Regions from separate parts of the Burkholderia sp. KL41 genome, predicted to be linked through region 1. Evidence: riboswitches for the same ligand, from Rfam matches in the RefSeq annotation. Region 1 holds a riboswitch; the other holds the start of a gene.

Region 1 (5,651 bases):
GCCGAAGTAGGTGGCGAGCAGCAGCTTGATGCGACGCGTTTCCAGCGCCGCATAGGCGGTGCGCAATGCCTGACGCCACTCGGCGTCGAGTTCGGTGACGAGAATCGGTTCGTCGATCTGCACCCATTCGACGCCCTGCGCGGTCAGCGTGTCGAGCAGCGCGCCGTACACGGGCAGCAGCTTCGGCAGCAGCGCGAGGCGGTCGGAATCGTCCTTCGCCTTGCCGAGCCACAGGTACGTGACGGGGCCGAGGATGACCGGCTTCACGGCCACGCCCTGCGCCTGCGCTTCCGCCAGTTGCTGGAGCAGGCGCGACGGGTCGAGCGAGAAGTTCGTGTCCGCGTGAAATTCCGGCACGATGTAGTGGTAGTTCGTATCGAACCACTTCGTCATTTCACCGGCCGAGACCCCGCCGCAGCACGCCGCATGCTCGGCCGCCGACTGCGCCGAACGGCCGCGCGCGACGCGGAAATAATTGTCGAGCACATCGCCGTGGAAACCCTGCACGCGCTTCGGCAGGTTGCCGAGCGTGAAGCTCATGTCGAGCACCTGATCGTAGAACGCGAAGTCGCCGATCGGGGCCAGGTCCAGGTCGCGCTGGTCGTTCCAGTGACGCTGGCGCAGCTCGGCGCCGAGCGCCTTCAGCTCGTCGCGCGACGATTCGCCCTTCCAGTAGCGTTCGAGACCGAACTTGAGTTCGCGCTTCGCACCGATGCGCGGGAAACCGAGGTTGTGTGTCGTGACCATGAGCTGCCGTCCAGAAGAAGTGAAGATCCGGCAGCCATCATAGGGATTTCATTCCATGAAATAAAATGGCATTATTTCATTCATCCATTAAATCTGTTCATGTATCCGTTGCGCGAGCGATATCCATGCTGGAACGATTCCATCTCGTCGTGATCCGTGAAGTCGAGCGCCAGGGCTCACTGACCGCGGCCGCCCACGCGCTGCACCTCACGCAATCGGCACTCAGCCACACCGTCCGGAAAATTGAGCAGCAGCTCGGCACGCCGATCTGGGATCGGGAAGGCCGCGGCCTGCGGCTCACCCAGGGCGGGCAGTATCTGCTGAAGCTGGCGAACCGGCTGCTGCCGCAGTTCGAGCTCGCCGAGGAGCGGATGAAGCAGTACGCGAAGGGCGAGCGCGGCACGCTGCGCATCGGGATGGAGTGCCACCCGTGCTACCAGTGGCTGCTGAAGGTCGTGTCGCCGTACCTGTCGCGCTGGCCCGACGTCGACGTGGACGTGAAGCAGCGCTTCCAGTTCGGCGGCATCGGCGCCCTGTTCGGCTATGACATCGACGTGCTCGTGACGCCCGATCCGCTGAACAAGCCGGGCCTGCGCTTCGACCCCGTGTTCGACTACGAGCAGGTGCTGGTGGTCGCCGATTCGCACCGGTTCGCGAACGCCGATTACGTGACGCCCGAACAGCTGACCGACGAGATCCTGATCACCTATCCGGTCGAAACCGACCGGCTCGACATCTACAACCAGTTCCTGACGCCGGCCGGCATTGTGCCGAGGCGGCACAAGTCGATCGAGACGACCGACATCATGCTGCAGATGGTGGCGAGCGAGCGCGGCGTGGCCGCGCTGCCGAGATGGCTTGCCGACGAATACGCCGACCGGATGCCGGTCGTGCCGGTCAAGCTCGGCAAGAAGGGAATCGCAAAGCAGATCTTCCTCGGCATCCGCGAAGCGGACGCATCGATCGACTATCTGGCCGCGTTCGTCGCGCTGGCGCGCGAATCGACGGGGAGCGCGCCACGCATGCTGCGCTAGGCGTGCCCCGTTGCCGTGCGCGTCAGGCGGCGCGCATGCCGATGCGTTCGCCGCGCTCGACCCATGCGCCGAACAGCAGGCCGATCGTCGTCCACATGATCACCTGCATGCCGATCGCCGCCACGCGGAACTTCCACAGCAAGGCCGCCGGGAAATCGGCCGGCAACTCGCTGACGGACGGCAACCCGATCTGCACGGCCGCGATGATCGCGACGAACACGAGCCCGGCGACGATCGACGCGTTCCACTGGCCGAGCTTCGCCAGCAGATGGCGGCGCACGCTGACCGAGAACACCATCGTCGCGACGGAAATCGCGATCATCAGGAAGAACAGGCCCGTGCGATAGCCGATCGTGTCGGGGTCGCCGACCGACGGCGGATTGGCCGGGTACTTGAGGTTCGGCACGATCACGAGCGCGATGAACGCCGCCAGCGCGAGCCACGCGGCCAGCGGACGGGCCGGGAGGCGGCTGCCTCGCCCGTAGGCATACGCGAAGACCAGCGAGAACAGCCCGCCGAATGCCGCGCCATAGGTCACGACGCCCGTCAGCAAGCCGAGGCCGGCCTGCGTGTGGCGGCTGACCAGCTCCGGCTCCGGTGCGTCGCCCTTGGCGGCGTCGGCTTTTTCTTCAAAGGAGATTGCCTGATCGACTTGCGGTTCGCCGACGACCTTTGCGAAACCGAACGTGAGGAGGCCTGCGGCGATGCCTGCGAGCATCCCGCGCATGAGCAGCTTTCCGACCATCGTGAACTCCGCGTCAGTGGCAGGGGAAGCCGAGCAGGTGGCGGCCGTCGTGGACGAATTCGTGGACGTACATGCCCGGCACGAGCGACGTCGCACCTTGTTCCGCGCCGACGAAATAAAGCGCGAGCAACAGGATCAGGCCGACGAACACGGCCCACGGCAACAGTTCACGGACGGGGATGGGCGCCGGCACGACCGCCGGCCTCAGCACTGCTTCGCTCATGGATGCACCTCAGGGGAATCGCGCCCCGACAAATGTTGGATGGATACGAAGGCAGGTCTGGCTTCCGGGATCATCGATCACCGGTTACAGTGGCGCGACCGCGCCGGGCTTGCACCGGCTTCCGCGCTTCGTATCGGGCGAATTGTACGCGCGAACGTTCGCGTATTGAAGAAGCGCTGCCAGGCGGACACGTGCGCCCGTCCCGGATCATCCGAAAACCGACATGAACATGCCTACCTCGCTGCGCCTGATCGCACACGCATCGACCCGGGCGATGCGCACCGGCACGTTTCCCGACGACGATCCGCTCGATACGCGCGGGCTCGCCGAAGCCGCTGCGCTACGCGGCCGGTGGGCAGGTACCGCCGGCGCGCTCGCGCTGTGCAGCCCCGCATGCTGCGCGCGGCAGACCGCCGATGCGCTCGGACTTCATGTCGACATCGACGACGCACTGCGCGACATCGATTACGGCAACTGGCGAGGCCAGCGCCTGCACGACCTCGCACGCGACTTGCCGGACGAACTGGACGCGTGGATCGCAGACCCGTCAGCGTCGCCACACGGCGGTGAATCGTTCGAAGCAGCCATGCACCGCGTCGGCACGTGGTTGAACGCGCTGCGGCAAGATCGCGACATCGTCGCAATCACGCATGCGCCAATCGTCCGCGCGGCCGTCGCCCATGTGCGGCGGATGGATTCGAAGGCAGCGGCCCGCATCGACGTCGCGCCGCTGTCCTGCACGACGCTTGTTGCGTCGCCGAACGGATGGACGTTGAGCACGGACGGCAACGCGTAGAGCGCTATTGCGCTCACTATGTGGACGACGATGCGGGCTGGCGCGTCACGTTGCGCATACACGCCTTCAATCGCCTTACGCATCGGCAAGGCACACCGTGCGTGGTTCCGACTGTCATCAAACTGACTGCTGGCCGCAGATAGGATCGGACGCGGTTCCCTCACGAGATGCCGTCATGAATCAACCTGCTTCGTCCGCACCGAACAACCCGGGCTCCGTCGAACGCACCAGACAGGTCGGCTATGCCGTCTTCCTGCTGGTGCTGGCGCTCGGCGCGCTCTACATCGCCACGCACCTGATCGACGATCTGGCTCCGGTCCGCGAAGGGAAACTGTTCCCGTACCTGCTGCTCGGCGCCGCGCTGCTGATCGCACTCGGCTTCGAATTCGTCAACGGCTTCCACGACACCGCGAACGCGGTCGCCACCGTGATCTATACGCACTCGCTGACGCCGAACGTCGCGGTGATCTGGTCCGGCATGTGGAACTTCCTCGGCGTAATGGTCTCGAGCGGTGCCGTTGCGTTCGGCATCCTGCAGTTGCTGCCGGTCGAGCTGATCCTGCAGGTCGGCAGCGGCGCGGGCTTCGCGATGGTGTTCGCGCTGCTGATCGCCGCGATCGTGTGGAACCTCGCGACCTGGTATTTCGGGTTGCCGTCGTCGAGTTCGCATACGCTGATCGGTTCGATCATCGGCGTCGGGCTGATGAACCAGCTGATGCACGGGCCGTCCGGCACGAGCGGCGTCGACTGGGGCCAGGCGCTCGGTGTCGGCAGGTCGCTGCTGTTCTCGCCGATCGTCGGCTTTCTGTGCGCAGCGCTGTTGCTGCTCGTACTGAAGACGCTCGTGCGGGTTCCGGAGTTGTACAAGGAGCCGCCGAAAGACCAGCCGCCGCCGTTCTGGATTCGCTGCCTGCTGATCCTGACCTGCACGGGCGTGTCGTTTGCGCACGGTTCGAACGACGGGCAGAAAGGGATGGGGCTCATCATGCTGATCCTGATCGGCACGGTGCCCACCGCCTATGCGCTGAACAAGGCCGTCACGCCGGCCGAGACGCAGACCTTCGTGGCGGTCGCGAACCAGGCGGCCGCGACATTCGGGAAGTACACGAACGGCGTCGCGCCGTCCGCGAACCCGCGTGCCGACGTCGAGCGCTACGTGCAGCATCGCGAACTGACGCCTGCAGTGCTGCCGGCCGTCCAGCAGCTGTCGACATCGCTCGCGACCGCGGTCGGCGCGTCGGGCTCGATGGCAGACGTGCCGCAGCGCGACGTCGACAACGTGCGCAACACGATGTATCTGGTATCCGAAGCAATCCGCCTGATCGAGAAGTCGGGTCAGCCCGCGTTCGCGGCCGACGACAAGCTGGCGATCGACAACTATCACAAGCAACTCGACCACGCGACCAAATTCATTCCGACGTGGGTGAAGGTTGCCGTCGCGATCGCGCTGGGCCTCGGCACGATGGTCGGCTGGAAGCGGATCGTCGTGACCGTCGGCGAGAAAATCGGCAAGCAGCATCTGACGTACGGACAAGGCGCATCGGCCGAACTCGTCGCGATGCTGACGATCGGCGCCGCCGACGTGTACGGATTGCCCGTGTCGACGACACACGTGCTGTCGTCGGGTGTCGCGGGCACGATGGCGGCGAACGGCTCCGGGCTGCAGTGGAGCACGGTGCGCAGCCTCGTGCTCGCGTGGGTGCTGACGCTGCCGGCGTCGATCGTGCTTGCCGGCGGGCTCTACTGGTTGTTCCGGTCGATGGCTTGATTCACGTTGCGACGGGTGGCCGGTGAGCCGGCCGCCTGTCGTGGAAGATTCGCCGCTCGCTTCTCCGCCTCTCCGCCTCTCCACACTGATACGTCGCCGCCTTCGATGTGTCCGTGCGCGTCCCGTGCCTTTCCCTCTTGCTTCCGAATTGAAGCGCAAGATCTGGAGCGCGTCTGCACACGAACGTCGCTAGACTGGGTTCATCGACTTTCTTCGTGGCTCCAACCGTGCGCGCAATGCTTCCGGGCATTCCGCACGACTCGCGCCACATCGCTGACGAACCAAGGGACGCCCGTGAACATCGCCGATCTGCAACCTGCCGTCGAATCGCCGGACAT
Region 2 (5,651 bases), on a different replicon from region 1:
CGTCGACGAGCAGCACGTCGGCCGAGCCGATCGCGTGGACGGCCTTGAGCGTCAGCAGGTCGGCGTCGCCGGGGCCGGCGCCGATGAGCCACGCGCGACTCATCGGGCGCGGCACGGCGCGCACCGTGTCGAAACAGTGGAAAGGGGAAGGCGGGCGGCACATCGGCGGCCGGCAGACAGGCAACGCATAACGGATCGGGCGAAGCCCGCGCGAACGCGGGCGGAATGCGCACCCGATCCGTCCCCCGCGGATCGGGCGTTCGGCGAGCGTCGGGCTCGCCCCTTGCGTCGGCCGGTATCCGGGCTGGCCGCTTGCCAGGCCGCAGCCTTCCCGCCCGGTGGAAGGGCAGTGGCATCGTGGGCGGCATGGGCGCGTGCGCGGGGAAGCGCGTCGCGCGGGCGGCGTACCGTTGCGGGGACAGCACAGGCAGGGCGACGATCCGCCTCCTGTTTCCCGTTTAACTGCATGCACGGAATGCGCATGCGAGCACCGAACGCGGCGCATACGATAGCACAGCGCACCGGCGCAAACGCATGCGGGGTGGGCGCTCACCCGTCGTCGGTCTTTGCGACGCTCGGCGAACATGTCGCCGAGCAAATGAAAGCCATGCCCCGATCCCGCAAAGCGCGGCGGCGCACAGTCGCCAGGTGTTTCAAGTAAGGCTTCGGCAACCGCCCGCGCCTCCGGACGAGCCGGAACTGCCGCCGATGCCGCCGCGATTCGGGCCACAGACCGCGGCACCGGCCAGTGCGCCGGCGGCCGATGCGGCTCGATGCCGATTGCGAAACAGGTGCGATATACGCGATCGGCTCTTAGTCGCAGCGGGCTGCTTCACAAGCACCGCTTCGATTCCCGTAGCGTTTGCAGAATGCAGTACGACCACATCAGTACTTTCGCGACCGTTGCAAGAGGGGAATCCATCCCCTTCAGGGCAAACGGAAACAAGAGCGCCATCGACAGCCATACGGCGATGGCCACATACAATCGGACAATATTCATGGTCTGAACGAATGTGTCGCAGTGGTTTATCTCGATCATCGAAAACTGTCTGAAGCGGACAATCGAATATCGGCTGCGCAACGTCAATCATCCGAATCTCCAAAGAGAATGAACGTTTCTGCGCGCAACCCCACGCTGCACCTGCTGCGGCGCTGGCCTTGCGATTGCGGACAACGTGAACGGCCGTCAATTCTGAAAAACCGCTTCGGATGGCGAGTCGTACTGCTTCGCGCTCGATCCCGCACGGGTTGTCGGGTGCGTCAGACAGTCGAACGATTTCCCCGGCAAACCCGCGCCGGATCGCTGCCCGCCGGTTCATCCGGCCGGCCTGGCCGCTCGTCGCCTTGACGCTCCCGCCCCCGGCGCCTACACTCGCACGCGTTTTGGTGCTCGCGCGCGCCGCTCCGGCGCGCGCAGTTAAACGGGAAACAGGGAGCCTGCCTGCATCGCAGTCGAGCCAACCTGTGCTGCCCCCGCAACGGTAAGCGAACGCATCGTGCCCGCCGCGATGCAACGCCGCTTCGCCGCATGCCGCGCGCATGCGGACGACCGCCACTGGATGCCTTGCGCATCCGGGAAGGCGAAGCGGCGTGTTCGTCAGCCCGGATACCGGCCTAAACGTTGGGGTTCAGCGCCGCGGGGAGGCGGCGCATCGTCCACGGCCGCAGCGTGCCCGACACCCGAGCGTTTCCCGATTCCCGACGTCCGGCCGCCTGCGCGAGCGCGCATGTTCCGGTGCGACGAAGGGCCGGATCGCGCGGGGCCGCGCAGCGACGGCCGTGTTGGCATTCTTCATGTCGACCGTTCGCAAGGGAGCGTCATGCCCGATTCGCTGTTTCGCCTGTTCAACGACAGTCCGTCCGGGTTGCGCGGCAAGATCGTCGCGATCTATGCGCTGCTGATCGCCTTCAACGCAGGCGCGTGGATCTGGGCATTCGCCGCCTTCCACGGCCAGCCCGTGCTGCTCGGCACCGCGCTGCTCGCGTACGTGTTCGGGCTGCGTCATGCGGTCGACGCCGACCACATCGCGGCGATCGACAACGTCACGCGCAAGCTGATGCAGGAGGGCCGCAGCCCGCTCGGCGCGGGCCTGTTCTTCTCGCTCGGCCACTCGACGGTCGTGATCGTGATGTCGGTCGTGGTGACGCTCACGGCCGCGTCGCTCGCGCGCTTCGAGAGCATGAAAGCGTGGGGCGGCGTGATCAGCACGAGCGTATCGGCGTTCTTCCTGCTGGTGCTCGCGATCGCGAACCTGCTGATCCTGATTTCCGTCTACCGGACGTTTCGCGCCGCGCGGCGCGGCGAGCCGATCGTCGACGCCGATCTCGACATGCTGCTGAACCAGCGCGGCGTGCTTGCGCGCCTGTTCCGTCCGCTGTTCCGGCTCGTGTCGCGCAGCTGGCACCTGTATCCGGTCGGGTTCCTGTTCGGCTTCGGCTTCGACACGGCGACCGAGATCGCGCTGTTCGGCATCTCGGCGGCGCAGGTGCAGGGCGGCCTGTCGTTCTGGTCGGTGATGGCGCTGCCCATGCTGTTTACCGCCGGCATGACGCTCGTCGACACGACCGACGGCATCCTGATGATGGGTGCGTATCGCTGGGCGTACGTGCGGCCGATCCGCAAGATCTACTACAACATGACGATCACCTTCGTGTCGGTGCTGGTCGCCGCGCTGATCGGCGGCATCGAGGTGCTTGCGCTGCTCGCGGACAAGCTGTCGCTGCAGGGCCCGGTGTGGGACTTCGCGTCGATGGTGGCGTCGCACTTCGGCATGCTCGGTTATGTCGTGATCGGCCTGTTCCTCGCCTGCTGGCTCGTGTCGGCCCTGATCTACCGGCTAAAGCGCTACGACGAGATCGACGTGACGATCTCGGCGTGACTCTCCCTTACCAACCTGGATATTCCATGACCCTACGCAAGCTTCCCGTCACGATCGTCACGGGCTTTCTCGGCAGCGGCAAGACGACGCTGATGCGCCACATCCTGCAACACGCCGAAGGCCGCCGCATCGCGGTGATCGTCAACGAATTCGGCGAACTCGGCATCGACGGCGAAATCCTCAAGGGTTGCGGCATCGGCTGCGAAGATGCCGACGGTGCGCAGGGCGAAGCGTCGGGCCAGCTCTACGAACTCGCGAACGGCTGCCTGTGCTGCACCGTGCAGGAAGAGTTCTATCCGGTGATGGAAGCGCTCGTCGAGCGTCGCGCGGACATCGACCACGTGCTGATCGAGACGTCCGGGCTCGCGCTGCCGAAGCCGCTCGTGCAGGCGTTCAACTGGCCGACGATCCGCAACAGCTTCACGGTCGACGCGGTCGTGACCGTCGTCGACGGGCCGGCCGCCGCGAGCGGCCAGTTCGCGGAAAACCCGCAGGCCGTCGACGCGCAGCGCCGCGCCGACCCGAACCTCGACCACGAATCGCCGCTGCACGAGCTGTTCGCCGATCAACTGTCGTCCGCCGATCTCGTGATCGTGAACAAGGCCGATCTCGTCGGCGATGCGGAATTTGCGCAGATCGAAACCGCGATTCGCGACGAGATCCCGCCGCAGGTGAAGATCGTGCGCGCGACGCGCGGCGAGCTCGATCTCGCGATGCTGCTCGGCCTCGAATCGGCGTCGGAAGAAACGATCCACCTGCGCCACGACCATCACGGCTCGGCCGACGACGGCGATCACGATCACCATCACGACGATTTCGACTCGGTGGTCGTGTCCGGCGACGCCGGCACGCGCGAGGCGACGATCGCCGCGCTGCAGCGCGTCGTCGAAGCGCATACGATCTACCGCGCGAAAGGCTTCGCCGCGCTGCCCGGCGCGCCGATGCGGCTCGTGATCCAGGGTGTCGGCCGCCGCTTCGACAGCTATTTCGACCGCCGCTGGCAGGACGGCGAAACGCGCGCGAGCCGCTTCGTGCTGATCGGCGAGGATCTCGACGCGGCCGTGCTGCAACGCGCGTTCGACGCCGCGTGCGCGGCCGAACCGCAACAGGCGTAACGCACGATGCATCTGCTGCGCACCACGCCGGGCGGCTTCGTCGACGATACGCAGGGTGTCGTCCGGATCGACCAGCAACCGGCCGACATCGTGATCCTGAGCTCGGCCGACACGACGCTGTCGCTGCTTGCCAGCGTCGTGCCGCACCTGCCGGCCGGCTTCCCGAGCGTGCGGCTCGCGAACGTCACGTTCCTGCGGCAGCCGGCGTCGGTCGATTTCTACGTCGACGACGTGTTGCAGCACGCGAAGGCGGTCGTGATCGATCATCTCGGCGGCGAAGCGTACTGGCCGTATGGGATCGAGCAGGCCGTGTCGCTCGCGTCGAAGCGCGCGCAGCAGCTCGCGATGTTCTCGGGCGACCTGCAGGAAGACCCGAACCTCGTCGCGAAAAGCACCGTCGCGCCCGGCCTGTGCCGGCTGTGGTGGCGCTACCTGCGCGAAGGCGGCGTGCACAACGCCGAGGCGCTGCTGCGCAGCATCGCATTCCACACACTCGGCTTCGGCGACGAACCCGAACCGCCGCGCCCGTTGCCGGCCGCCGCGCTGTATCACCCGGCGCGCAACCGCGCGAGCGTCGACGACTGGCGGCCGCGCTGGACGCCGGGCGCACCGGTCGTCGCGATCCTGTTCTATCGCGCGCACTGGCAGGCCGCGAACACGGCCGTGTTCGACGCGCTGGCCGATGCGCTCGTTCAGGAGGGGCTGAATCCGCTGCCGATCGCGGTCACGTCGCTGAAGGATGCGGTGAGCCGCGAAGTCATCACGCAGCTCTGCGACACGCACGACGTCGCACTCGTGCTGAACACGACCGCGTTCGCGGCCGGCGCGATCGACAGCCCGGAACACGACGTGCTCGCCGGGGACGCGCCGGTATTGCAGGTGATCCTGTCCGGCGGCAATCGCGACGCGTGGGTGGCCGACAACCAGGGCCTGCATGCGCGCGACATCGCGATGCACATCGCGCTGCCCGAGGTCGACGGCCGGATCGTCACGCGCGCGGTGAGCTTCAAGGGGCTCGCGTATCGCTGCCCGCATACCGAGGTCGACGTCGTGCGCTACCAGCCGGACGCCGAGCGGATCGCGTTCGTCGCGGCGCTCGCGCGCGGCTGGTGCCGGCTGCGCACGCTCGACAACGCGAGCAAGCGCGTCGCGCTGATTCTCGCGAACTATCCGCAAAGCGAAGGGCGGATCGGCAACGGTGTCGGGCTCGATACGCCGGCGTCCGCGCTGCGCGTGCTCGCGGCGCTGCGCGACGCGGGCTACGCGGTGGCCGACCTGCCGCCCGACGGCGACGCGCTGATCGCGCGGCTCACCGAAGGCGTGACCAACGACGCGGCCGTGCATGCGCTGCGCCCCGCCTTCCAGAGCTTCCCGCTGGCCGACTACGTCGCGCATTTCGCGCGGCTGCCGGCGGCCGTGCGCGATGCGCTGAACGAACGCTGGGGCCCGCCCGAGGCCGATCCGACGCTGCGGCAAGGGCGCTTCACGATCGCCGGCTGGCGCGCGGGCAACGTGTTCGTCGGCATCCAGCCGTCGCGCTCGCGCGGCGAGAGCGACTACGCGAGCTACCACGACGCGGATCTCGTGCCGCCGCATGCGTATCTCGCGTTCTATTTCTGGCTGCGCGATGCGTATCGCATCGACGCGGTCATCCACC

The links. A riboswitch is a leader RNA that binds a small molecule or an ion and turns the genes downstream of it on or off. The one in region 1 is predicted to bind cobalamin.
Region 2: another riboswitch for cobalamin. It lies ahead of PQB87_RS08900 (HoxN/HupN/NixA family nickel/cobalt transporter); the one in region 1 lies ahead of PQB87_RS19575 (CbtB domain-containing protein).

What each region holds. Positions count from the first base shown of each region.
Region 1 covers NZ_CM174447.1:420,696-426,346, reverse strand. The annotation lists gene metE (5-methyltetrahydropteroyltriglutamate--homocysteine S-methyltransferase) at 1-747, opposite strand, end outside; gene PQB87_RS19585 (LysR family transcriptional regulator) at 873-1,781, shown strand; gene PQB87_RS19580 (CbtA family protein) at 1,804-2,526, opposite strand; gene PQB87_RS19575 (CbtB domain-containing protein) at 2,540-2,749, opposite strand; cobalamin riboswitch at 2,783-2,924, opposite strand; gene PQB87_RS19570 (histidine phosphatase family protein) at 2,973-3,545, shown strand; gene PQB87_RS19565 (inorganic phosphate transporter) at 3,721-5,313, shown strand; gene PQB87_RS19560 (2OG-Fe(II) oxygenase) at 5,608-5,651, shown strand, end outside.
Region 2 covers NZ_CM174446.1:1,915,787-1,921,437, forward strand. The annotation lists gene cobA (uroporphyrinogen-III C-methyltransferase) at 1-163, opposite strand, end outside; cobalamin riboswitch at 274-511, opposite strand; cobalamin riboswitch at 1,368-1,632, shown strand; gene PQB87_RS08900 (HoxN/HupN/NixA family nickel/cobalt transporter) at 1,821-2,879, shown strand; gene cobW (cobalamin biosynthesis protein CobW) at 2,906-3,994, shown strand; gene cobN (cobaltochelatase subunit CobN) at 4,001-5,651, shown strand, end outside.